DNA from 2 places in the Streptomyces sp. NPDC058864 genome. Region 2 is predicted to be linked to the other one. Evidence: predicted binding sites of a transcription regulator. Region 2 holds the regulator's gene; the other holds the start of a gene.
The links. The regulator HspR, encoded in region 2, represses chaperone genes until heat shock. The targets are predictions, from matches to a motif close to TTGAGNNNNNNNNNCTCAA.
Positions count from the first base shown of each region.

Region 1: lon (endopeptidase La) is a predicted target of HspR. The motif match lies at 6,567-6,585, and genes of this name have one in related genera.

Region 1 covers NZ_JBHYMQ010000040.1:16,491-28,105, forward strand. Annotated here, with positions in the region: gene ACFW3D_RS26330 (HAMP domain-containing sensor histidine kinase) at 1-629, opposite strand, end outside; gene ACFW3D_RS26335 (response regulator transcription factor) at 626-1,372, opposite strand; gene ACFW3D_RS26340 (spermidine synthase) at 1,434-2,117, opposite strand; gene ACFW3D_RS26345 (hypothetical protein) at 2,161-2,772, opposite strand; gene ACFW3D_RS26350 (hypothetical protein) at 2,805-4,130, opposite strand; gene ACFW3D_RS26355 (ABC transporter ATP-binding protein) at 4,127-4,912, opposite strand; gene ACFW3D_RS26360 (zf-HC2 domain-containing protein) at 4,909-5,838, opposite strand; gene ACFW3D_RS26365 (RNA polymerase sigma factor) at 5,832-6,398, opposite strand; gene lon (endopeptidase La) at 6,608-9,076, shown strand; gene ACFW3D_RS26375 (MarR family winged helix-turn-helix transcriptional regulator) at 9,323-9,751, shown strand; gene ACFW3D_RS26380 (hypothetical protein) at 9,791-10,636, opposite strand; gene ACFW3D_RS26385 (sensor histidine kinase) at 10,993-11,615, shown strand, end outside.
Region 2 covers NZ_JBHYMQ010000020.1:96,576-108,190, reverse strand. Annotated here, with positions in the region: gene ACFW3D_RS18140 (phosphoribosyltransferase) at 1-384, shown strand, start outside; gene ACFW3D_RS18135 (calcium-binding protein) at 435-1,355, opposite strand; gene ACFW3D_RS18130 (Yip1 family protein) at 1,726-2,583, opposite strand; gene ACFW3D_RS18125 (thioredoxin domain-containing protein) at 2,890-3,708, shown strand; gene ACFW3D_RS18120 ((Fe-S)-binding protein) at 3,806-6,073, opposite strand; gene dnaK (molecular chaperone DnaK) at 6,408-8,249, shown strand; gene grpE (nucleotide exchange factor GrpE) at 8,246-8,917, shown strand; gene dnaJ (molecular chaperone DnaJ) at 8,951-10,129, shown strand; gene ACFW3D_RS18100 (heat shock protein transcriptional repressor HspR) at 10,134-10,598, shown strand; gene ACFW3D_RS18095 (PIN domain-containing protein) at 10,630-11,172, opposite strand; gene ACFW3D_RS18090 (ImmA/IrrE family metallo-endopeptidase) at 11,169-11,615, opposite strand, start outside.

The DNA.
Region 1 (11,615 bases), on a different contig from region 2:
AGATAGGGCCAGACCTCGAAGCGCTTGGCGTCCAGCGGCACGATGCCGTTGTCCAGGCGGGAGAGGTCCAGCAGGTGGGCGACGAGCAGGCTCAGCCGCTCCGCCTGCTGCAGCGCGGTGCGCATGGTCTCGGGGTCGGCCTCGGAGACCCCGTCGACGACGTTCTCCAGGACCGCGCGCAGCGCCGCGATCGGGGTGCGCAGCTCGTGCGAGACATTCGCCACCAGCTCCTTGCGGTGCTGGTCGACGGCCTCCAGGTCGGCGGCCATCCGGTTGAAGGTCTCGGCGAGCTCGCCGACCTCGTCGCGGCGCACCGCGGTGACCCGCCGGCTGTAGTCGCCGCGCGCCATGGCGCTGGCGACCGAGGTCATCTCGCGCAGGGGCGCGGTCAGCCCGTGCGCCACCAGTTGCGAGATCAGCAGCGAGGCGATGATCGAGAAGATCGTGATGATCCGGATCTCGGTCGCGGAGTGCATCGCCACGAAGATCAGGCCCGTGGTGATCAGCACGGAGGCGAGCACCAGGTACTGCAGTGCCGCCTTGATCGACCGGAAGGGGTCGTACGGCCTCAGCGCGGCCCAGACACGTTCCCGCAGCTTCGGCGGGCGCGGCGCGCCGTAGGGGCTCACGGCGTGGGCGTCTCGAGCGCGTAGCCGACGCCGTGCACGGTACGGATGCGCTCCGCGCCGATCTTCCGCCGCAGCGCCTTGACGTGGCTGTCGACGGTACGGGTGCCGGAGGCGTCCGCCCAGTCCCACACCTCGGCGAGCAGCTGCTCCCGGGAGAGCACCGCGCGCGGCTGCTGGGCCAGGCAGACCAGCAGGTCGAACTCGGTCGGGGTGAGGTGCACATCGGCACCGCGGACCCGGACCCGGCGCTGGGCGTTGTCGATCTCCAGGTCGCCGAGCTGCATGTTGGCGCCGCGCGGGTCGCGGGCGGCGATCGTGGCGCGCTCCACGCGGCGCAGCAGCACGTGCACCCGGGCGACCAGCTCGCGCAGCGAGAAGGGCTTGGTCATGTAGTCGTCGGCGCCGACGCCGAGCCCGACCAGCATGTCGGTCTCGTCGTCGCGGGCGGTCAGCATCAGCACCGGGACCGGCCGCGAGGCCTGCACGCGGCGGCAGACCTCCAGGCCGTCGTAGCCGGGGAGCATGACGTCCAGGACGAGGAGGTCGGGCTGCCAGGAGGCGGCGGTCTCCACGGCGGCGGGGCCGTCGCCCGCGGTGCGGACCTGGAAGCCCTCGGCCCGCAGGCGCACCGCGATGGCGTCCGCGATCGTCGCGTCGTCCTCCACCACCAGCACGCGGCGCTGTGCGCCGGGGGTGGCCGCCACCGCTGCGGCGTCGGCGGTCGTCGGCTGTGTGCTGTCCATGTGGGGTCCCCCATGGTCGTTTGCGTTGCGCAGCAGCGTACGGGGCGGGACGACGCCGCGGCTATGCGGGATTGATTGCCAGGTGCACGACATCCGGAACGCCCCGATTCACCGGGATCTCGATGGTCCGGACCTGCGTGAACTGCGCCGACCTCAGTGCGTCGTCGAACGCGGCGGACGGCTGCGCCGACCATACCGCCAGTACGCCACCGGGTTCGAGCCGCGCCCTGCAGGCCGCGAGGCCCGCCGGACCGTACAGCCCGGCGTTGCCCTCGGTGACCGTCCAGTCGGGGCCGTTGTCGATGTCCAGGCACAGCGCGTCGTACCTCACGTCCGCGTCCCGGACGTACGCCACCAGATCGCCCTCGACCACGCGGACCCGCGGGTCCTGCAGCGCGTTCCCGGAGAAGGCCCCCAGCGGGCCGGCGCGGTGCCAGTCGACCACGGCCCGCTCCCGCTCGGCCACGGCGATCCGCGTCCAGCGCGGCTCGCCCGCCGCCCGCGCCAGAGAGAATCCCACCCCGAGCCCGCCGATCAGCACCGACAGGTCCGCCCGGTCCGCAGGGAGGGCGGCCAGCGCCGCGTCGACCAGCAGCCGTTCCGAGCGGCCGTCGGAGGTGTCCATCAGGAAGGTGCCGTTGGCGATGATCTCGTAGCGCCCGCCGCTGCGCCGCAGCGCGATCTCCCCGTACGGCCCGTCACGACGGTCGAGCGTGACGGGCCGTTCCTCATCGTTCGCGTACATGGACCCAGCGTAATGAGGTGATCCTCCGGGCCGGACGGGGTTTTTACCCGCGGCCGTCCGGGGCCGGTCCCCGGAAGGCCACCAGGGCGGCGCCGCCCGCGAAGAGGACGGCGGCGGTCGCCCAGGCCGCGGGCTGCGCGCCCGGCTGCATCGACCAGGCCCACACCGCGGCCGCCCCGCCCGGCGTACGGGGAGCCGCGAGATAGACGCCGCCGCCGTAGAACACCGGCGGCAGCCAGCTCAGCCGGGCACCCAGGACGGCGGCGCCCGCGGCCGCGAGCCCGGTGAAGCCGAGGACCCCCCGGACCATCGTCGGAGCGCCGAAGTGGTCCGGGTCCCCGGGGAGCGCGGCGCCCAGCCAGAGCACCGCGGGACCGGTGAGGGCGAGCAGGTGCACGGCCCGCCACCGCCACCACGGCAGCGGCGCGCCGCGGTCGACCTCCCGGGAGTGGGTGTGGAGCGAGACGCCGATGACGGCCGCCGCGAGGACCGGGGCGAGGACGACCACCGGGACGCGGGAGCCGGTGTCGAAGAACGGCCGGCCGACCAGCCAGTCCGCGCTCCACCGGGAGGCGGCGAAGAGGACGGCCAGCGCGGCGGCGGCGCCGGTCAGGCCGCGCGAACGGACATAGAGCGACAGAAGGGAAGGGGTCATCGTCAGGGCTCCTCGACGGGTCCGTTGGGGGCTCACGGCGCCGGGACCGCGCCGGTGTCGCAGGCCCGGACGCCGGCCAGGTAGCGGCCCAGCCATGCGCGGCGGTCGTCGGGCGTCATGGCGCGCAACCGCTCCGCCGCCGCCCGCGCGAGACGGTTCCCCGCCCGGTCGGCGGGGAAGAGGGGACGCCCGAGGCGCAGCCACTCCTGGGCGGCGTACTCGTTGGCGTAGGCGCGCGTATCGGTCCGTTCCCTCTCGCACGGCACCGTGGAAGTGACCGCGTACACGAAGTCCCGGTAGAGCATGCCGTCGTCGCCGAGGCGGCCTCGGAAGACGCCGGCGTACAGCTCGAACCGGACCTCTCCGGCCGGTATGGCGCCGCCGGTGCCGCCCTCGCGGTACCGGACGGGCGCCCCCGGGACGCCGTCCAGCCTGGCGTCGATGCGGTCCACCACCGCCCGCACGGCGGGCAGCGCCGAGCCGTGCACCGCGCGGACGCACACCGCGGGGGTGCCCTCGTCGCACACGAGCGCGGAGGCGGCGGGGTCGGGGCGCCACACGCCGTCGCCGCTCCGGTACAGGACCGACGCGGCGGCGACGGCGACGACCAGAGGCAGGACGGCGAGCACCCGCCGCCGGGCGTGACCGGCCAGCAGCGCGGCGGCGGCCGGCCCCGCGTACCACACCGCCGCGACGGGGGCGGCCCACCAGACCGCGACGTCACCGCCGGGTCCGGCGTACGCGGGGCTGAGCAGCGCGGCGCCCGACTCGGCGTAGGCGCCGATGGCGAGCAGCAGATACCCGGCGATCGCGAGCAGCGGCGCCGTGAACCGCCAGGGCAGTGCCCGCCCCGCCGCGAAGCCGAGCGCGCCCATGGCCCCGAGCGCCACGGCGTCCGCGGCGGCCAGGTCCCAGGCGGGGTGCCCGTAGGACGCGTACGGCAGCAGCACCCCCAGGCATACGGCGGTCGCCGCCAGGTGGCCCAGCACCGGCCAGACCATCGACGGCAGGGCCGCCGTCAGCGCCCTGCTCAGCGGCGACCGCGCGGCCGAGGCGAGCAGGTCGCCGGTGCCGCGCCGCCGCTCGCGACCGCCCTGCCAGCAGCCCGCGGCGAGGGCGAGCGGACCGCCGAGGAGCAGGCCCGCCCCGCGGAGCGCCGCCTGGGTCGTCGTCCAGGTGTCGAACAGCGAGTACCGCCTGGCCAGCACGGCGACGATCACGGTCACGGCCAGTACGGCGCCCGTCCACGGCCCGGGACCGCGCAGCAGCTCGGTACGGCGGGCCCGGGGGACACGCTGCGCGCGGGGCGCGGCGGGAGGCGTCCGCGGAGGGGTGGTCAGGGTGTCCGTGGCGCTCATACGGCGGCCTCCCGGACGGTGGAGGTCGCGGAGCGGTGGCGGCGCAGCGCCGAGGTGTAGCCGCGTTCGATCGGGCTGTCCCCGGCCGCGTCGTCGTCCCCGGCCGAGGCCAGTTCGGCCGGGGTGCCGCGGAAGGCGATCCGGCCGCCGTCGAGCAGCGTCACGTCGGTGCAGGCGGTGGCCACGTCCTCGACGAGGTGGGTGGAGACCAGGACGGTCGCCGTGGCGCCCACTTCCCTGAGCAGGGCGCGGAACGCCACCCGCTGCTCCGGGTCGAGGCCGGCGGTCGGCTCGTCGAGCAGCAGCAGGTACGGGTCGTTGACGATGGCCTGGGCGATGCCGACCCGGCGCACCATGCCGCCGGACAGGGTACGGAGCCTCGCGTCGGCGCGGTCGCCGAGGCCGACCCGTTCCAGTGCGCGGTCGACGGCCGCCGGTACCGCGGCCGCGGGCATCTCCTTCAGCCAGGCCACGTACGCCACGAACTCGCGCACGGTGAAGCCCGGGTAGTAGCCGAACTCCTGCGGCAGGTAGCCGAGGCGCCGCCGGATCGCGGTGCGGCCGGGCCCGGTCGCCGGATCGTGGCCCAGCAGTTCCAGGCGGCCCGCCTGGTGTCCGGCCACGGTGGCCAGCACCCGGATCAGCGAGGTCTTCCCGGCGCCGTTGGGGCCGAGCAGCCCGTGGACCCCGCGCCCGACGCGCAGGTCGAGGGCGTCCAGCGCGGTGGTCCTGCGGTGTCTCACGGTCAGACCGTCGACGGAGACCGTCGTTTCGGTGCTCATGTGCGCTCCAGGTGGTCGAAGGCGGTACGGCGAAGGGTCAGGAGAAGGGCGCAGGCGGCGCCGGCCGCGGCCCAGGCGGGCTGCGCGGAGGAGGAGAGCAGCAGGGGTGCGGACGCGGGCGGGAGTCCGCAGAGGACGACCGCGCCCAGCCAGCCGCCGGTCACCACGGCGGCGGCCCGGTGGCAGCCGGTCCAGCTGCCCAGCGCGAGCGTGGCCCCGGTGAGCACGAGGCCCGGCAGCAGCCACGCCACCGCCGCACCCGTGCCCGCCAGGACGCCTCCGGCGGCGGTCAGCAGCGGTACGCACACCGCCAGCACGGCTCCGGTGCGCGTCAGCAGCAGCCGCAGCCCGCCGGAGGGCGTCGACGCGGCCAGTTCGTGGGCGGGGTCGCCGTACCTCCCGTACGCGAGGGCCACACCCACCGGCGGCAGCGCGGGGGAGAGCACCAGCAGCCAGGGGCGCCCCTGCGGCGCCCCGCCGAAACGCGTCAGGGCCACGGCCACCGCCAGTGTCAGCAGCACCGACCCCACCCAGGCTGGACGCAGCGTGCGCGCGGAGCGGATCGCGGCGAGCCAGGGCCGGGCAGCGGCCGTCCGAGGCCGGGCCTCCGCCGTCAGGACCTCGGCCGTCCGGGCTTCGGCCGTCCGCGGCGCGGTGCGCGCGGCCGCGGTGAGCAGGGCGTCCCGGACCTCGGAGAGGACCGCTCCGCCCGCGCCGGCGCGGACCAGCGCGGAGATCCGGGCGGAGCAGGCCGCGCACGACTCCAGGTGCTTGTCCACCGACCAGGCGGCGGTGTCGGCGAGGGTGCCGTCGGCGTAGGCGGCGGCCGTGTCCTCGGGTACGTGCCAGGCGCCGCGGTTCCGGCGCGGAGCCGAGCGAGGGGTCGACGGCGAACGCCGGGGGCGCCCCCGGGCAGGGGTCAGCATGCGGTTCCTCCCGCGGGGTCGAGGGCGGCGAGGGCGGCGCGCAGTTCGCGGCGCGCCCGCGAGGCCCGGGTCTTGACGGTGCCTTCGGGTATCCCGAGCAGGTGCGCGGCCTCCCGCGTGGTGAGGCCGTCGATCACGGTCGCCCGCAGGACGGCCCGCAGTTCCGGGGAGATCCGGTCGAGCGCGGCGCCCACGTCGCCGTACTCCAGCCCGGCGAGGACGTGCTCCTCGGCGGAGGGCGCGGTGCCGGGCTCCTCCGCGGCCAGCAGTTCGCGGGTGTCGGCCCGCACCGCGGCGCGGCGGGCGTCCGCCAGCCGACGGGCGGCGATCACCCACAGCCAGCCGCCCGCGGTCCCGCCGCGGTGGGTGCCCGCCGAGCGCCAGGCCGCCATGAAGGTGTCCTGCAGCACCTCCCGGACGGTCTCCGGGTCCGGGCAGCGCCGCGTGAGCCGGGCGTGCAGCCATCCGGAATGGCGGTCGTACAGATCTGCGAGGGCCTGCGTGTCGCCCCGGGCGATCGCGCGCATCAGCGCGTCGTCCCCGGGCGGCTCGTGGCTCATGGGCCGGAAGAGTCTCACGCCCCTCTATCGCCACCGCTGCCCCGCGCGGTTCTCGGCAGGGGGCGGCCAGGACGCCCGACGGCGCCCGCGCGGGGCCCGGGAAAGGTGCTCCGCGGCCGATCGCTCAGAGCGAACACGGCCCAGGGAACACCGGGGGCATCAGATGCATTGAGTCTGCATAGCTCAACTTGATTGCTTAGGGAGAGATAATGGCTCAGTCGTCTTCGTCGGCGTTCGCGCCGCTCACCCTGCCCGTCCTGCCCCTCGACGACTCGGTGGTCCTGCCCGGCATGGTCGTGCCGGTGGACCTGACCGACGCCGAGGCGCGCGCCGCGGTCGAGGCGGCACAGGCCGCCCAGCGGTCCGGACAGCCCGGACTCGGCAACAAGCCGCGGGTGCTGCTCGTTCCCCGGGTGGACGGGGACTACGCGGGCGTGGGCACGCTGGGCACCGTGGAGCAGGTGGGACGTCTGTCGGACGGCGATCCCGGTGCCGTCATCCGCGGTGTGAGCCGCGTGCGCATCGGCGCCGGCACGACCGGTCCCGGCCGTGCCCTGTGGGTGGAGGGCACCGAGCTCTCCGAGCCCGCGCCCGCCGAGGCTCCCGGCACCGTCGCGGAGCTCATGAAGGAGTACAAGGCCCTGGCCACCAGCTGGCTGCGCAAGCGCGGCGCCTGGCAGGTCGTGGACCGCGTCCAGCAGATCGAGGACGTCTCGCAGCTGGCGGACAACGCCGGCTACTCCGGCTTCCTCACCACCAGCCAGCGCATCGAGCTGCTGGAGACCCTGGACCCGGTCGCCCGGCTGAAGCTGGCCACGCAGTGGCTGCGTGACCACCTGGCCGAGCAGGACGTCGCGGAGACCATCCGCAAGGACGTCCAGGAGGGCATGGAGAAGCAGCAGCGCGAGTTCCTGCTGCGGCAGCAGCTGCAGGCCGTCCGCAAGGAGCTGGCCGAGCTGAACGGCGACCCGGAGGACGAGGCGGACGACTACCGTTCCCGCGTCGAGGCCGCCGACCTGCCCGAGAAGGTGCGCGAGGCCGCCCTGAAGGAGGTCGAGAAGCTGGAGCGGTCCAGCGACGCGTCCCCCGAGGGCAGCTGGATCCGCACCTGGCTCGACACCGTCCTGGAGCTGCCCTGGAACACCACGACCCAGGACGCCTACGACATCCCCGGCGCGCGGGCGGTGCTGGACGCCGACCACGCGGGTCTGGACGACGTGAAGGAACGGATCACCGAGTACCTGGCCGTGCGCAAGCGCCGCACCGACCGCGGTCTCGGCGTCGTCGGCGGGCGCCGCGGCGGCGCGGTGCTGGCCCTGGTCGGCCCGCCCGGCGTCGGCAAGACCTCGCTCGGCGAGTCCGTGGCCCGCGCGATGGGGCGGAAGTTCGTGCGCGTCGCGCTCGGCGGCGTCCGCGACGAGGCGGAGGTCCGCGGTCACCGGCGCACGTACGTCGGCGCGCTGCCCGGCCGCATCGTCCGGGCGATCAAGGAGGCCGGGTCCATGAACCCGGTGGTCCTGCTGGACGAGATCGACAAGGTGGGCTCCGACTACCGCGGCGACCCGGCCGCGGCCCTGCTGGAGGTCCTCGACCCGGCGCAGAACCACACCTTCCGGGACCACTACCTGGAGGTCGAGCTGGACCTGAGCGACGTGGTGTTCCTCGCTACCGCCAACGTCCTGGAGGCCATCCCGGAGCCGCTGCTGGACCGCATGGAGCTGGTGCGGCTGGACGGCTACACCGAGGACGAGAAGGTCGTCATCGCCCGTGACCACCTGCTGCCGCGCCAGCGGGAGCTGGCCGGGCTCGGCGAGGAGGAGGTGACGGTCGACGAGGCGGCCCTGCGCAAGCTGGCGGGGGAGTACACCCGCGAGGCGGGCGTGCGCACCCTGGAGCGGTCCCTCGCCCGCATCCTGCGGAAGGTCGCCGCGAAGCACGAGCTCGGCGAGCGCGAACTGCCGTACACCGTCACGCCGGAGGACCTGCGGGCGCTCATCGGGCGGCCGCACCACGTGCCGGAGTCCGCGCAGGACCCGCAGGAGCGGCGCACGGCGGTGCCGGGCGTGTCCACGGGCCTGGCGGTGACCGGCGCGGGCGGCGACGTCCTCTACATCGAGGCGTCGCTGGCCGACCCGGAGACCGGCGGCAGCGGGCTGCAGCTCACCGGTCAGCTGGGCGACGTGATGAAGGAGTCCGCGCAGATCGCGCTCTCCTTCCTGCGCTCGCACGGCGCCGAACTGGAGCTGCCGGTCGGCGATCTGAAGGAGCGCGGCGTCCACATCCACGTCCCCGCGGGCGCGGTCCCGAAGGACGGTCCGAGCGCGGGCGTCACCATGACCACCGCTCTGGCCTCGCTCCTGTCGGGGCGCCGGGTCCGCACCGACGTGGCGATGACCGGCGAGGTGTCGCTGACCGGGCGGGTGCTGCCGATCGGCGGCGTCAAGCAGAAGCTGCTCGCGGCGCACCGCGCCGGGATCACCACCGTGGTGATCCCCAAGCGGAACGAGGCGGACCTGGACGACGTCCCCGCCGAGGTCCTGGAGAAGCTGGAGGTTCACGCGGTCTCGGACGTCCGGCACGTGCTGAAGCTCGCCCTGGAGCCCGCCGTCACCGGCGCGGACTCCGGCCTGGAGGACGGCCCCGCGCCGTCGGCGGCGGAGCCCTCGGTCGCGGCCTGAGCGAGGCCCCGACCGGGTGAACGGAGAGCGGCCCCTCCCACGGCCTGAGGAGGGGCCGCTCTCCGCGCGTGCGGCCGTCGGCGGGACACCAGATGTGGAAGTGCCCCTGGTCACGTGGTTGGTCCGCGCCTGCGAAATACTGGGGGCGCTGCGCACAGGGCGGCCGGAGACGAGACGTTTTCACGACGGAAGGCGGGTGACCAGGTGGCCGGAACCGCCGGCTCCCCCAGGGAGGCGGATCCCGTGATGGAGGCGCTCGAACGCGAGCTCACCGTCCTGTTGCGGCGTGCCCGTGCCTCCTCCGGCGAGATGGCCCGCGAGGTCCATCCCGACCTGGAGCCCGCCGCGTACGGGATCCTCGCCCGGCTCGCCGAGACCGGACCCGAGCGGGCCACCGTGCTCGCCGGCTACTTCGGCGTCGGCAAGGCCACGATGAGCCGTCAACTGCGCGCCCTGGAGGACCTCGGGCTCGTCCGGCGCGAACCGGACCCCGCCGACGGACGGGCCTTCCTGGTGCAGCTGACCACGGAGGGCGCCGAGCGCTTCTCGCGGGTCCGGCAGGCGCGCCGGGCCCGCTACGTCAACCGGCTCAGCGGCTGGGACCGCGACGAACTGCGCGAACTGGCCCGGCTGCTGGGCCAGCTGAACTCCTCGCAGGAGCAGGAGGGCGCGTAACCCGCGCGGCCGTCCGCCCGGCGTGCGGCCCCGCCGCCGTCACCACTGCGCCAGCACCGCGGTCGCGTCGTCGCGCACCTTGCCGCGCGGGAAGCGGGTGCCGTCCGGGTCCGCGGACTCCGCCGCGCGCACACGGCGCAGCAGTTCCCCGGCTCCGGCCTTGCGCAGCAGGGTGAACGTGCCCTGCCAGTCCTGCTCGTGGAAGACCTCGACCAGACGGGCGGCGCCGTCCGTCAGGGCCGCGACCGCGCGGACCCGGGAGCGCGGCCGGGTGCCGGTGACGGCGCGGTCCGCGACCGCGGGGTCGGCCGCCGCGGTGAAGAACCCGCCCTCGGTGTTGCGCAGTGCCTCCACCGCCCGTCCGTACTCCGCGGCGGCCCCGGCGCGGGCCGCCGTGCCGCGCGGCAGGGCGCGCACCGCGGCGCGCAGCGCGGGCACCGGAGCGGGCAGCCGGTCCAGCCGGTCGTCGCGTACGGCACCGACCTGACCTGCGGTGTCCTCGATGAGCAACACCGAGTCGGATAGCACCAGATGCTCCACGCTGTCCGCATTCCACCGGACCGCCACCACGGTGGCCTGCGGGGTGCGGCGGTGATAAAGGTCACAGGTGTCGCGGTGCGCGTCGGCGGTGCGCAGGACGGCTTCCGCGAGACACTGCGCCAGGCTCGGGGCCGCGGGCGAAACGGACAGTTCGATCATGGATCCGCCCAGCCGGGCGACGTACCAGGGCACGTCGTGCCGGCATCCCGTGGGGCCGTCGGGAGGGGTGACGCCGTCCAGCAGGACCAGTGAACCGCCGCCGCCTGACGCGGGCATGGCCACGGCCACGAAGTCCTCGTTGGGGCGTCCGGGGCTGCCGGGCTCGGTCGCCGTCTCGATGCGCATGCGGCCAGTCTGCAGCAGCCGCCCGGGGGAGCTGTTCGAACCCCGGGGGTGCCCGCCGGCAGTTACCGGTGAGTGAAGGGGCGCATCCTGCCAGGGCGGCGGCTCCGATGCCAGTTTCGGGACCGGCCGACGGGGGACGCGCGCGCAACGATCCCGCGGGGGAGTTGAACGTCAACTTGTCCGTGCGATTCACTCGTTCGAGTGTCGAGGCGGGGGACGCACATCTGCAGTCCGGGCCGGCCTGAGAAGGTCGGGACGATGCCGGGATGGGGCCAGACGTTGCCGTGCTCGGCGCTCGGCCGATGTGTCGTCATCTCGGGACCAGTGGACCAGGCGAGACGGGATAGCGAGCACCGGTGCGAACACGACGTAACCCGCGGACCAAGCGCGTACGGCAGAGACTGCTGGGCGCCCTGCTGATCTGCGCCGTCACGGTCCTGGCCGCCTCCGCTCCTGGCATTGCCACGGGCGTGCGCGATCTGGCCGAGGCACAGCGGCTGGTCGGCATGGCGCGGCTCGAGGCCCAGGCGGTCTCGTTGTCCCACGCCCTGGCCGACGAACGTGACGACATGGCCGTCTTCGTGGCCGGCGGCCGCTCCACCGAGGGCGGCACCGGCGTCTCCGAGACGCAGCGGGAGCGGGTCGACCGTCAGACCGAGGAAGTGCTGACGGCGGCGGCCGAGGCCGACACCGACGACGCCCCCGCCTTCGCCGACGCGACCGCCGAGGTCGTCCGGCGGCTCGGGGAACTCCCCGACGTCCGGCAGAAGGTGCTCTCCGGTCCCGGCTCCGCGGAGGCCGCCGTCGCGGCCTACGACCCGGCGATCCGGGCGCTGAACGGGGTCGGTTCCGCCGTCGCCCGCTCGCTGCCCGCCCGTGGTGCCTCCGCCGACACCACCGTGCTGCCCGAGCTCGCCCGCGCCGTCGACCAGGCCTCCGTCCAGCGCGGCCTGCTGGTGGGCGCGCTCACCGCGGGCGG
Region 2 (11,615 bases):
GTCTTCGTGGCGGGCGGGCTGGCGTACGCGCTGGACTGCAAGAACATCCACCTGGTGAACGTGGAGTTCTACACCGGGGTCGGGACGACGCTGGAGATGCCGGTGATGCTGGCCCCGGTGCCGAACGTGATCGACTTCTCCGACAAGAAGGTCCTGATCGCGGACGACGTCGCCGACACGGGCAAGACGCTCAAGCTCGTCCGGGACTTCTGCGCCGACCACGTCGCCGAGGTGCGCAGCGCGGTGGTCTACGAGAAGTCGCAGTCGCTCGTGAAGTGCGACTACGTCTGGCGGCGCACCGACGACTGGATCAACTTCCCCTGGAGCGTCCTGCCTCCGGTGCACAGGTCCGGCGAGCCCGCCAAGCCGTCCCGCGAGGCCTGAAGAACCGCCTCCCACGCGGAGCGGATTCCGGAGCGGATTCCGGGCGGCCGTCAGGGGCAGCCGGGTCCGCTGGCGGGGTTGGTGCAGGTGTTGGTGCCGGTACCCCCGTCGTTGATGTTGGAGCCGGTACCCCCGTCGAGGTTGTCGTTGGCTTCGCCGCCGAAGAGGTCGTCGTCGCCGGCCTCGCCGTTGAGGGCGTCGTTGCCCGGGTTGCCGAAAAGCGCGTCGTTGCCGTCGCCGCCGAAGATCCTGTCGTTGCCGTTGCCGCCGAAGAGGTGGTCATTGCCGCCGCGGGCACTGTCGTGGCCGTTGGGGCCGTCACCGGTGCCGTGGGGCCCCGCGCGGCCGACGCCGCCGCGCAGGATGTCGTCGCCGTCGCCGCCGTAGAGGCTGTCGTCGTCGGCTCCGCCGTCGAGATCGTCGTTGCCGGCGCTGCCGGTGAGGGCGTCATCGCCGTCGCCGCCGTTGAGGTGGTCACCGTTGGCGGCGCCGTAGAGGCTGTCGTCGCCGGCCTCGCCGTTGAGGATGTCGGTGCCGTCCCCTCCGGAGAGGGCGTCGTTGCCCTTGCCGCCGTTGAGGGTGTCGTTGCCCGCGCCGCCGTCGAGGCCGTCGCGGCCGTCGCCGCCGTAGACGATGTCGCTGCCGTTACTGCCCGCGAGGCGGTCGTCGCCGGCGTCGCCGCAGATGAGGTCGTTGTCGCCGAGGCCGTCGACGCGGTCGTTCCCGCGCAGGGCGGCGATCACATCGACGCCCGCCGTGCCCACGATGGTGTCGTTGCCGTTCGTGCCGACGATCGTCGCGGGCATGCCCCCACAGGTCGGGGTGCCCGGTACGGGGGTCTGCGGGTACGCGGCGGGGACGGCGGCGGACGGGTGGCCGGCGGGGGTGACGAATCCCGTGGTCGCCAAGGCCAGCAAGGGCAGCAGCAGGCCGCAGGTCCGGGCCGCCCTGCGGCGCGCGCCGGGAGCCACAGCAGACCCGGAACCCTTGCCGACGGCATTTCGAGCCGTGCTCGCATGCCGGTTGCGGCGAAGAACAAAGAGATCCGGTTCCATCGACGTGCACCCTCCGCGGAAGCGAAACCACCCGACTCGTACAGCAGGCCACATCCCGCTCCGCGCCGCCTCTTCGTCAGGGCCGCCACCGCACCGCACCTGCGCGCATCGCCGGTCAGGACCGGACGCACCGGGGATAGAACCACTCCGACGGCCGTCCCCCGCTCGGGCCGCTCCATCACGGCCGCCGCCACCGCATGCGTAAGGGGCGCCACTCCAGGAGTGGCGCCCCTTACGCGTGTTCCGTGTTCCGCGCGCCGACGAGCGGGCGAACGGGCAGGCGGCCTCAGATCACCGGCAGCTTGAACAGCACCAGCAGCGCGATCAGCTGGATCGACGCCGCGCCCAGGGCCTTGGGCCACGGCAGGTCGTGCGACTTGGAGACCATGGAGGTCAGCAGGGCCGCACAGCCGATCCAGGTGGCCCAGCCGAGGAACTGGACGAAGCTGTTGGCGCTGCCCAGGAAGACGGCGAAGGCCAGTCGCGGGGCGTCCGTCAGCGAGGTGATGAGCATCGCCATGCCGACGGTGGGCCCCCAGGCGCCGTCGCCGCCGAGCTGGCGGGCGAGGGCGTTGGTGACGGCACCGAGCATCAGGCCGCACAGGATGACGGCGATCGCCGTGCACACCACCCAGGGGACGCTGTTGGAGAGGGTGGCGTCGAGCACGTCCTCGCGGGCGGTGTCGAAGCCGAAGACGGCGAGCAGCCCGTAGAGGAAGGTCACGATGAGGGCGGGGACCCACACCTGGTGGTCGCGCATCTGCCAGAAGGTGGCGGAGGGGCGCATGACGATCCCGCTCAGCAGCTGCTTCCAGCCGAGCCGGGGTCCGGCCGGGGGCGCCATGGTGTGGCCCGCGCGGTAGGTCGACACCTGGTCCGGCTGCGGGGGCTGCTGCGCGTAGGGGTCGTAGGCGTCGGGCGCGTCGCCGATCGAGAAGGCGCGGGTGTGCCCGGGGTTGTCGTCGTACGAGGGTGCCGACGCCGCGGAGCCGAAGTACTCGGGCTCACCCTCGGCGGCCGGCGCGAAGCCGTGGTGGGGCTGCTGCCCGCCCGGCGAGGTGTTCTGCTGCGGGTAGCCGCCGTACTGCTGATGCGGGTGCTGCACGTCCCCGTCCCGTCCGCGTCCGTTCCTGAATCCAGCCACGCTTCGAACGTACCCGGTCCCGGGGGCGGAGGACGGTGCCCCCCGCCCCCGGAGGGGCTTTGCTGCCAAGCTGTGACAGATTCCACGCCCGCGCGGGCGGAGGACGCGGACCCGCACGGCGGCTCCCGACGGGTGGGGAACAGGTGCCTGTGCGACACCCCGGGTGGCCGAAAGACCGTGGCTTGGTGCACACAGGGTGAACGGGCCGAGCCGCACACCCCGGGCGGCCGTCGCGCGGTTGGGCATGCGGGCCCGCGAAGCCCTACGGTTCTGGGCGGAACGGATCCGAAGGGACGGGAAGTGCCGATGGTTGTCAGGGCCGTACGGAATGCCGCGCGCGGGACCGCGCGCACCTCAGCGCGTGCCGCGGCGGGCGCGGCTGCGGCGGGGTTGCTGACCCTGGCGGTGACGGGGTGCGGGCTGCTGACCACCGACTCCGGTTCCCCGGACGCGCCGGCCGCCGCGAGCTCGGCCGCCTCCTCCGCCGCGTCCTCCGGTGCGGGCGACGTGCCGGTGCGGCCGGACCCGGCGGTGCTGGCCGCGCTGCCCGCGCGCCTGGAGGCGGACGGGACGACGATCACGGTGGGCGACCCGGCGGCGCCGAAGACCGTCCACATCTACGAGGACCCGCGCTGCCCGATCTGCAAGGCGTTCGAGGCGGCCGCCGGGCCGCAGCTGGCGGCGCTGGCGAAGTCCGGTGACGTCAAGGTGCAGTACACCCTGGCCTCGTTCCTGGACGAGAACCTCGAGGGCAGCGGTTCGAAGAAGGCCGCCGGCGCCCTGCGCGCGTCCGTGGAGGCGGGCCCCGGGGCCTTCGCGACGTACCACGAACTGCTCTACGCCAACCAGCCGCAGGAGCAGGTGGACGGGTTCACCGACGCATACCTGCTGGAACTCGCCGGCAAGGTGAAGGGGCTGCGCGGGCCGGCCTTCGACGACGCGGTGCGGAAGCAGTCGTACGCGGACTTCGTGACCGCCTCCGAGGACGCCTTCGTCAAGAGCGGTGCCACGGGCACCCCGTACGTGAAGATCGACGGCACGGCGGTGTCCCAGGCCGACCTGCAGAAGCTCTTCGACCCGGCCTCCTTCGCCGCGCTGCTGCGGCAGTCCGGCATCGGCGGCTGAGGGCGCCGGGGAGCCCGGGAGACGCCGGGAACGCCGGTGGGCGCGTACGGGATCCGTACGCGCCCACCGGCGTTCTCACGTCCGTCCGCGGACCGGGCTACTTCGCGGGCTCCGGCTGCGGCTCGCCGACCGTCTCCGGCTCGCCGTCGGGGTCGAGCGGGCTCTTGACGGAGTCCAGCAGCAGCTGGGAGACGTCGACGACCTGCAACGTCTCCTTGGCCTTGCCCTCGTTCTTCCGGCCGTTGACGGAGTCGGAGAGCATCACCAGGCAGAACGGGCAGGCGGTGGAGACGATGTCCGGGTCGAGGGACAGCGCCTCGTCGACGCGCTCGTTGTTGATGCGCTTGCCGATCCGCTCCTCCATCCACATGCGGGCGCCGCCGGCGCCGCAGCAGAAGCCGCGCTCCTTGTGGCGGTGCATCTCCTCGTTCCGCAGGCCCGGCACCTTGGCGATGATCTCGCGCGGCGGCGTGTAGACCTTGTTGTGGCGGCCCAGGTAGCAGGGGTCGTGGTAGGTGATGATGCCCTCGACCGGGGTGACGGGGACGAGCTTGCCCTCGTCGACCAGGTGCTGCAGCAGCTGGGTGTGGTGGATGACCTCGTACTCGCCGCCGAGCTGCGGGTACTCGTTCGCCAGGGTGTTGAAGCAGTGCGGGCAGGTGGCGACGATCTTCTTCTGCGCCTTGGGCTTCCTGGTCGACTCGTCCTCGTCGTCCTCGCCGAAGGCCATGTTCAGCATGGCGACGTTCTCGGCGCCGAGCTGCTGGAAGAGGAACTCGTTGCCCAGGCGCCGGGCGGAGTCACCGGTGCAGTTCTCCTCGCCGCCCATGATCGCGAACTTGACGCCCGCGATGTTCAGCAGCTCGGCGAAGGCCTTGGTGGTCTTCTTGGCGCGGTCCTCCAGGGAGCCGGCGCAGCCGACCCAGTACAGGTACTCCACCTCGGTGAGGTCCTCGATGTCCTCGCCCACGACGGGGACCTCGAAGTCGACCTCCTTGACCCAGGCGAGCCGCTGCTTCTTGGGCAAGCCCCAGGGGTTGCCCTTCTTCTCCAGGTTCTTGAGCATCGTGCCCGCCTCGGACGGGAACGAGGACTCGATCATGACCTGGTAGCGGCGCATGTCGACGATGTGGTCGATGTGCTCGATGTCCACCGGGCACTGCTCGACGCAGGCGCCGCAGGTGGTGCAGGACCACAGGACGTCCGGGTCGATGACGCCGTTCTCCTCGGCGGTGCCGATCAGCGGGCGCTCGGCCTCGGCGAGGGCCGCCGCGGGGACGTCCTTCAGCTGCTCCTCGGAGGCCTTCTCCTCGCCCTCCACGCTCTTGCCGCCGCCCGCGAGCAGGTAGGGCGCCTTGGCGTGCGCGTGGTCGCGCAGCGACATGATCAGCAGCTTCGGGGAGAGCGGCTTGCCGGTGTTCCAGGCGGGGCACTGCGACTGGCAGCGGCCGCACTCGGTGCAGGTGGAGAAGTCGAGGATGCCCTTCCAGGAGAACTGCTCCACCTGGCTGACGCCGAAGACGTCGTCCTCGCCCGGGTCCTCGAAGTCGATCGGCTTGCCGCCGGAGGCCATGGGCTGCAGGGCGCCGAGCGCCACGGCGCCGTCGGCGTTCCGCTTGAACCAGATGTTCGGGAAGGCCAGGAAGCGGTGCCAGGCGACGCCCATGTCGGTCCTGAGCCCGACCGTGATCATCCAGATGAAGGAGGTCCCGATCTTGATCATGGCGGTCAGATAGACCAGGTTCTGCAGCGTGCCGACGCTCAGCCCCTTGAAGGCGGCGACCAGCGGGTACGAGGCGAAGTACGCGGCCTCGTAGCCGTGCACCTCCGCGAGGGCGCCCTCCAGGCCGCGCAGCGTCATGATCGCGAGGCCGATGATGAGGATCACGGACTCGACGAAGTAGGCCTGGCCGGTGTTGGAGCCCGCGAAGCGTGACTTGCGGCCGGCCCGGCCGGGCCGGGACAGCTGGCGGATCACGATCAGCGTGAGGATGCCGAGGGTGGTCATCAGGCCGATGAACTCGACGAAGACCTCGTACGGCAGCCAGTGGCCGATGACCGGCAGCGCCCAGTCGGCCTTGAAGAGCTGGCCGAAGGCGTTCACCAGGGTGAGCACGAGGGAGAAGAAGCCCACGGCGACGAACCAGTGGGCGACGCCGACCACGCCCCAGCGGTTCATCCGGGTGTGGCCGAGGAACTCCCGGACCACCGTGACGGTGCGGGCTCGCCAGTCGTCCGTGCGGGTGCCCGCGGGGACGTCCTGGCCGAGTCGCACGAACCGGTAGATCTGGGCGATGGCGCGGCTGAACAGCGCGACGCCGACCACGGCGAGTACCAGCGACACGATGATCGCGGCGAGTTGCATTTCGGGGCTCCTCGGACCTGCGAGAGCGGAGGCTCGGGGCTGATGCCCGGCTGAATACTAAGCAGTAACTTATTCGGTTCTCCTGAGACTACCCAGTATCGGCGTACGTGCGCAGCCGCGCCGCCGGTGATCTGTGTCGCTGAGGGGTGCCTTTCCCGGGCCCACCGGGGCTCCAGGGGGCGCCCGGGCTCCCGCGGTAGCTCGCCGTGGCCGCCCGTGCGCGGAGGGGTGGCGCATAAGTTGAGCCGCCACGACTCAGGTCTGTTGACAGGACGGGAGGTGTGCGGCACCCTTGAGCGAGTTCCACTCAAGTAGGCAGCTGGAGGATTCCACCATGGCACGTGCGGTCGGCATCGACCTGGGCACGACTAACTCCGTCGTCAGCGTTCTCGAAGGCGGCGAGCCCACCGTCATCACCAACGCCGAGGGTGCCAGGACCACGCCGTCCGTCGTCGCCTTCGCCAAGAACGGCGAGGTGCTCGTCGGCGAGGTCGCCAAGCGCCAGGCCGTCACCAACGTCGACAGGACCGTCCGGTCGGTCAAGCGCCACATGGGCACCGACTGGAAGATCAACCTGGACGGCAAGGACTTCAACCCGCAGCAGATGAGCGCCTTCATCCTGCAGAAGCTCAAGCGGGACGCCGAGGCCTACCTCGGCGAGAAGGTCACCGACGCGGTCATCACGGTCCCGGCGTACTTCAACGACTCGGAGCGCCAGGCCACCAAGGAGGCCGGCGAGATCGCGGGCCTGAACGTCCTGCGCATCGTCAACGAGCCCACGGCCGCCGCCCTGGCGTACGGCCTGGACAAGGACGACCAGACGATCCTCGTCTTCGACCTCGGTGGCGGCACCTTCGACGTCTCGCTGCTGGAGATCGGCGACGGCGTCGTCGAGGTGAAGGCCACCAACGGCGACAACCACCTCGGTGGTGACGACTGGGACCAGCGCATCGTCGACTACCTGGTGAAGCAGTTCGCCTCGGGTCACGGCGTGGACCTGTCCAAGGACAAGATGGCGCTGCAGCGTCTGCGCGAGGCCGCCGAGAAGGCGAAGATCGAGCTGTCCTCGTCCACCGAGACCTCGATCAACCTGCCCTACATCACGGCGTCCGCCGAGGGCCCGCTCCACCTGGACGAGAAGCTCACCCGCGCCCAGTTCCAGCAGCTGTCCTCGGACCTGCTCGAGCGCTGCAAGATCCCGTTCCACAACGTGATCAAGGACGCGGGCATCCAGCTCTCCGAGATCGACCACGTCGTCCTCGTCGGCGGTTCGACCCGTATGCCCGCCGTCGCCGAGCTCGTCAAGGAGCTGACCGGCGGCCAGGACGCCAACAAGGGCGTCAACCCGGACGAGGTCGTCGCCATCGGCGCCGCGCTCCAGGCCGGTGTCCTCAAGGGCGAGGTCAAGGACGTCCTGCTCCTCGACGTGACCCCGCTGTCCCTCGGCATCGAGACCAAGGGCGGCATCATGACCAAGCTGATCGAGCGCAACACCACGATCCCGACCAAGCGTTCGGAGATCTTCACCACGGCCGAGGACAACCAGCCGTCGGTGCAGATCCAGGTCTACCAGGGCGAGCGCGAGATCGCGGCGTACAACAAGAAGCTCGGCATGTTCGAGCTGACCGGTCTCCCGCCGGCCCCGCGCGGCATCCCGCAGATCGAGGTCGCCTTCGACATCGACGCCAACGGCATCATGCACGTCTCCGCCAAGGACCTCGGTACCGGCAAGGAGCAGCGCATGACGGTCACCGGTGGCTCGGCGCTGCCGAAGGACGACATCGACCGCATGATGCGCGAGGCCGAGCAGTACGCGGAGGAGGACCACAAGCGCCGTGAGTCCGCCGAGACCCGCAACCAGGCCGAGCAGCTGGTCTACCAGACCGAGAAGTTCCTCAAGGACAACGAGGACAAGGTCCCCGGTGACGTCAAGACCGAGGTCGAGGCGGCCGTCGCGGACCTGAAGGAGAAGCTGAAGGGCGAGGACTCCGCCGCCATCCGCGAGGCCACCGAGAAGGTCGCAGCCACCTCCCAGAAGCTGGGCCAGGCGCTGTACGCCAACACCCAGGCCGAGGGCGGCGCGGCCGGTGCCGCGGGCGGTGCCCAGGCCCAGGCCGACGACGACGTCGTCGACGCCGAGATCGTCGACGAGGACAAGAAGGACGGTGCCGCGTGACGGAGGAGACCCCGGGCTTCGAGGAGGAGCCTGTCGTCCCCTCTGCCGAGGCCGGTTCCACCTCGCCGGGGGAGTCCCCCGGCGAGGCGGGGCCCGGCGCCGGGTCCGCCGACCAGGCGGGCCCGGCGGCCCCGGCCGGGGACGCGAACACAGGCGTCGCTCTGCAGGCGCAGCTGGACCAGGTGCGTACGGCGCTCGGTGAGCGCACGGCGGACCTCCAGCGGCTCCAGGCGGAGTACCAGAACTACCGCCGCCGGGTGGAGCGGGACCGGATCGCGGTCCGCGAGATCGCGATCGCGAACCTGCTCACCGAGCTGCTCCCGGTGCTCGACGACATCGGCCGTGCCCGGGACCACAAGGAGCTGGTCGGCGGGTTCAAGTCGGTCGGCGAGTCCCTGGAGACGGTCGCCGCCAAGATGGGGCTGCAGCAGTTCGGCAAGGAGGGCGAGCCCTTCGACCCGCTGGTGCACGAGGCCCTGATGCACAGTTACTCGCCGGACGTCACGCAGACGACCTGCGTGCAGATCCTGCAGCCCGGGTATCGCATCGGTGAACGCACCATCCGCCCCGCGCGGGTGGCCGTCGCCGAGCCCCAGCCGGGCTCGCAGGGCACGCAGAAGAACGACGACACGGCGGACGAGGAGAACGGTGGCCCCGAGCAGGGCTGACGTAGGTGGCGAACGGAAGGAGGGACGCCGGGGATGAGCATCAGCAGGGACCTGTTCGAGAAGGACCTCTACAAGGTCCTCGGCGTCCCGAAGGACGCCACCGAGGCGGAGATCAAGAAGGCGTACCGGAAGCTCGCCCGCGAGTTCCACCCGGACGCCAACAAGGGCGACGCCAAGGCCGAGGAGCGCTTCAAGGAGATCTCCGAGGCCAATGACGTCCTGTCCGACCCCAAGCGCCGCAAGGAGTACGACGAGGGCCGCGCCCTCTTCGGCAACGGCGGCTTCCGTGCCGGCCCGGCCGGCGCGGGCGGGTTCGGCTTCGACCTCGGTGACCTCTTCGGCGGTGCCCCCGGTGGCACCGCCCCCCAGGGCGGCGGCTTCGGCGGCGGCCTCGGGGACGTGTTCGGCGGCCTGTTCAACCGCGGCGGCGCCACGACCCGTACGCAGCCGCGGCGCGGCCAGGACATCGAGACCGAGGTGACGCTGAAGTTCACCGAGGCGGTGGACGGTGCCACGGTTCCGCTGAAGATGACCAGCCAGGCCCCCTGCAAGGCCTGTTCCGGCACCGGCGACAAGAACGGCACGCCGCGGGTGTGCCCGACCTGCGTCGGCACCGGCCAGGTCTCGCGCGGCGGCAGCGGCAGCTTCTCGCTCACCGACCCGTGCACGGACTGCAAGGGCCGCGGCCTGATCGCGCAGGACCCCTGCGAGGTCTGCAACGGCAGCGGCCGGGCCCGTTCGGCGCGCACCATGCAGGTGCGCATCCCGGCCGGCGTCACCGACGGGCAGCGCATCCGGCTGCGCGGCAAGGGCGCGCCGGGCGAGCGCGGGGGCCCGGGCGGCGACCTGTACGTCACCGTGCACGTCGACGCGCACCCGGTGTTCGGCCGCAAGGCCGACAACCTCACCGTCACCGTGCCCGTCACCTTCGTGGAGGCGGCGCTGGGCGGGGAGATCAAGGTCCCGACGCTCGGCGGTCCCCCCGTGACCCTGAAGCTGCCCCCGGGCACGCCCAACGGGCGCACCCTGCGGGCCCGCGGCAAGGGCGCGGTCCGCAAGGACGGCACCCGCGGGGACCTGCTGGTCTCGATCGAGGTCGCCGTCCCGGCGGCCACCGAGGGCAAGGCGCTGGACGCCCTGGAGGCGTACCGGGAGGCGACCGCGGACACCGACCCGCGGGCAGAGCTGTTCAAGGCCGCGAAGGGAGTCTGAGCCGATGAACACGAGCGGCGGCATGCGTGGCGGACGGGGCCGCAACCCGTACGAGCTGACCGACGAATCCCCCGTCTACGTCATCTCGGTGGCGGCCCAGCTCTCCGGGCTGCACCCGCAGACCCTGCGCCAGTACGACCGCCTCGGTCTGGTCTCGCCCGACCGTACGGCCGGGCGCGGCCGCCGTTATTCGGCTCGTGACATCGAACTCCTGCGCGAGGTCCAGCGCCTCTCCCAGGACGAGGGCATCAACCTGGCCGGCATCAAGCGCATCATCGAATTGGAGAACCAGGTGGCGGCCCTGCAGTCGCGGGTCGCCGAGCTCTCCGCGGCCCTCGAGGGTGCGGCGGCGGCCATGCAGCAGCGCGAGGCCGCCGTCCACGCCTCCTACCGGCGTGATCTGGTGCCCTACCAGGACGTCCAGCAGACCTCCGCGCTGGTGGTGTGGCGGCCCAAGCGGCCGGAGTAGCCGGCCGCCGGCCGTCGCGCCGGGGCCCTGCCTAGGCCATCAGGTCGGACGGTTCACGCGAGACGCGGTGCAGATGGCGCCCGGAGGCGACCATCGCCTCCAGCAGGCGATGGCCCTCCGCCGCGGGGACGAGCCCTCCCGCGCAGGCGTCCCGCACCAGGTCGAAGGTCTCCTTGGTGGTGATGCCGCGCCGGCGCGCGAAGTCGCGGGCCGAGCGGTCGTCGGTGATCCAGACCGCGCCCCGGAACTCCCGGCGCCGGGTGATCAGCACGCAGGTCTCTGCCTCGCCGAGGTGCTTGGTCGGCAGGTGGGACGAGCCGCCGAAGACCGCACGGCGCAGCCGGTCGACCTCCCGCAGCTCGGCGCCGTCGGTGATCTCCACGGGCTCGCCGAGCCAGCCGGCCTCGGCCAGCCCGGCCAGCCGCGGCAGGAAACGCGCGGAGCGGGCGGCCTCCCAGGCCACCGCCTGGGTCCAGCGGCCGCGGCCGTCCAGCACCTTCTCCAGCAGCAGCATCCGGTCGACGGCGGCGAAGTTGCACAGGACGGTGTTGTCGGGGAACCACCACGTGGTCATGGCTGGAAGACCGGGTCCCCTTCTTCCGCGTCCTGTTGTTCGAGGGGTTCGATGCCGTTGCCCGGGGGCGGCTCGGGGGCGAGGAGCTCGTGCAGCCGCTCCACGTCGGTGTCGAGCAGCGCGGCCAGCGGGCGCAGGGTCGTCTCCCCCGCCAGGTAGGCCTTGTACAACTCCGAGGCGACACGGGGCGGGAAGCGCTCCGCCGAGGCCCGCGAGGCCTGCTTCTGGTAGGCGTCGCCGGCGCCCGCGAGCAGGTGGCACGCCTCCGTGGTGAGGGCGCGCAGCCGGGCGCGGCGTGCGGCGTCGACGAGCCCGAGCTGGTGCAGCCGGGCCGCCAGCGCGCTCGGCGACACCCGGAAGCGCACGACCAGCCGCTCGAAGCCGGCGTCCGAGAGCCCGCCCTCCGCCGCGGCGGCCCGCGTCAGCTCCCGCGCGGGCATCAG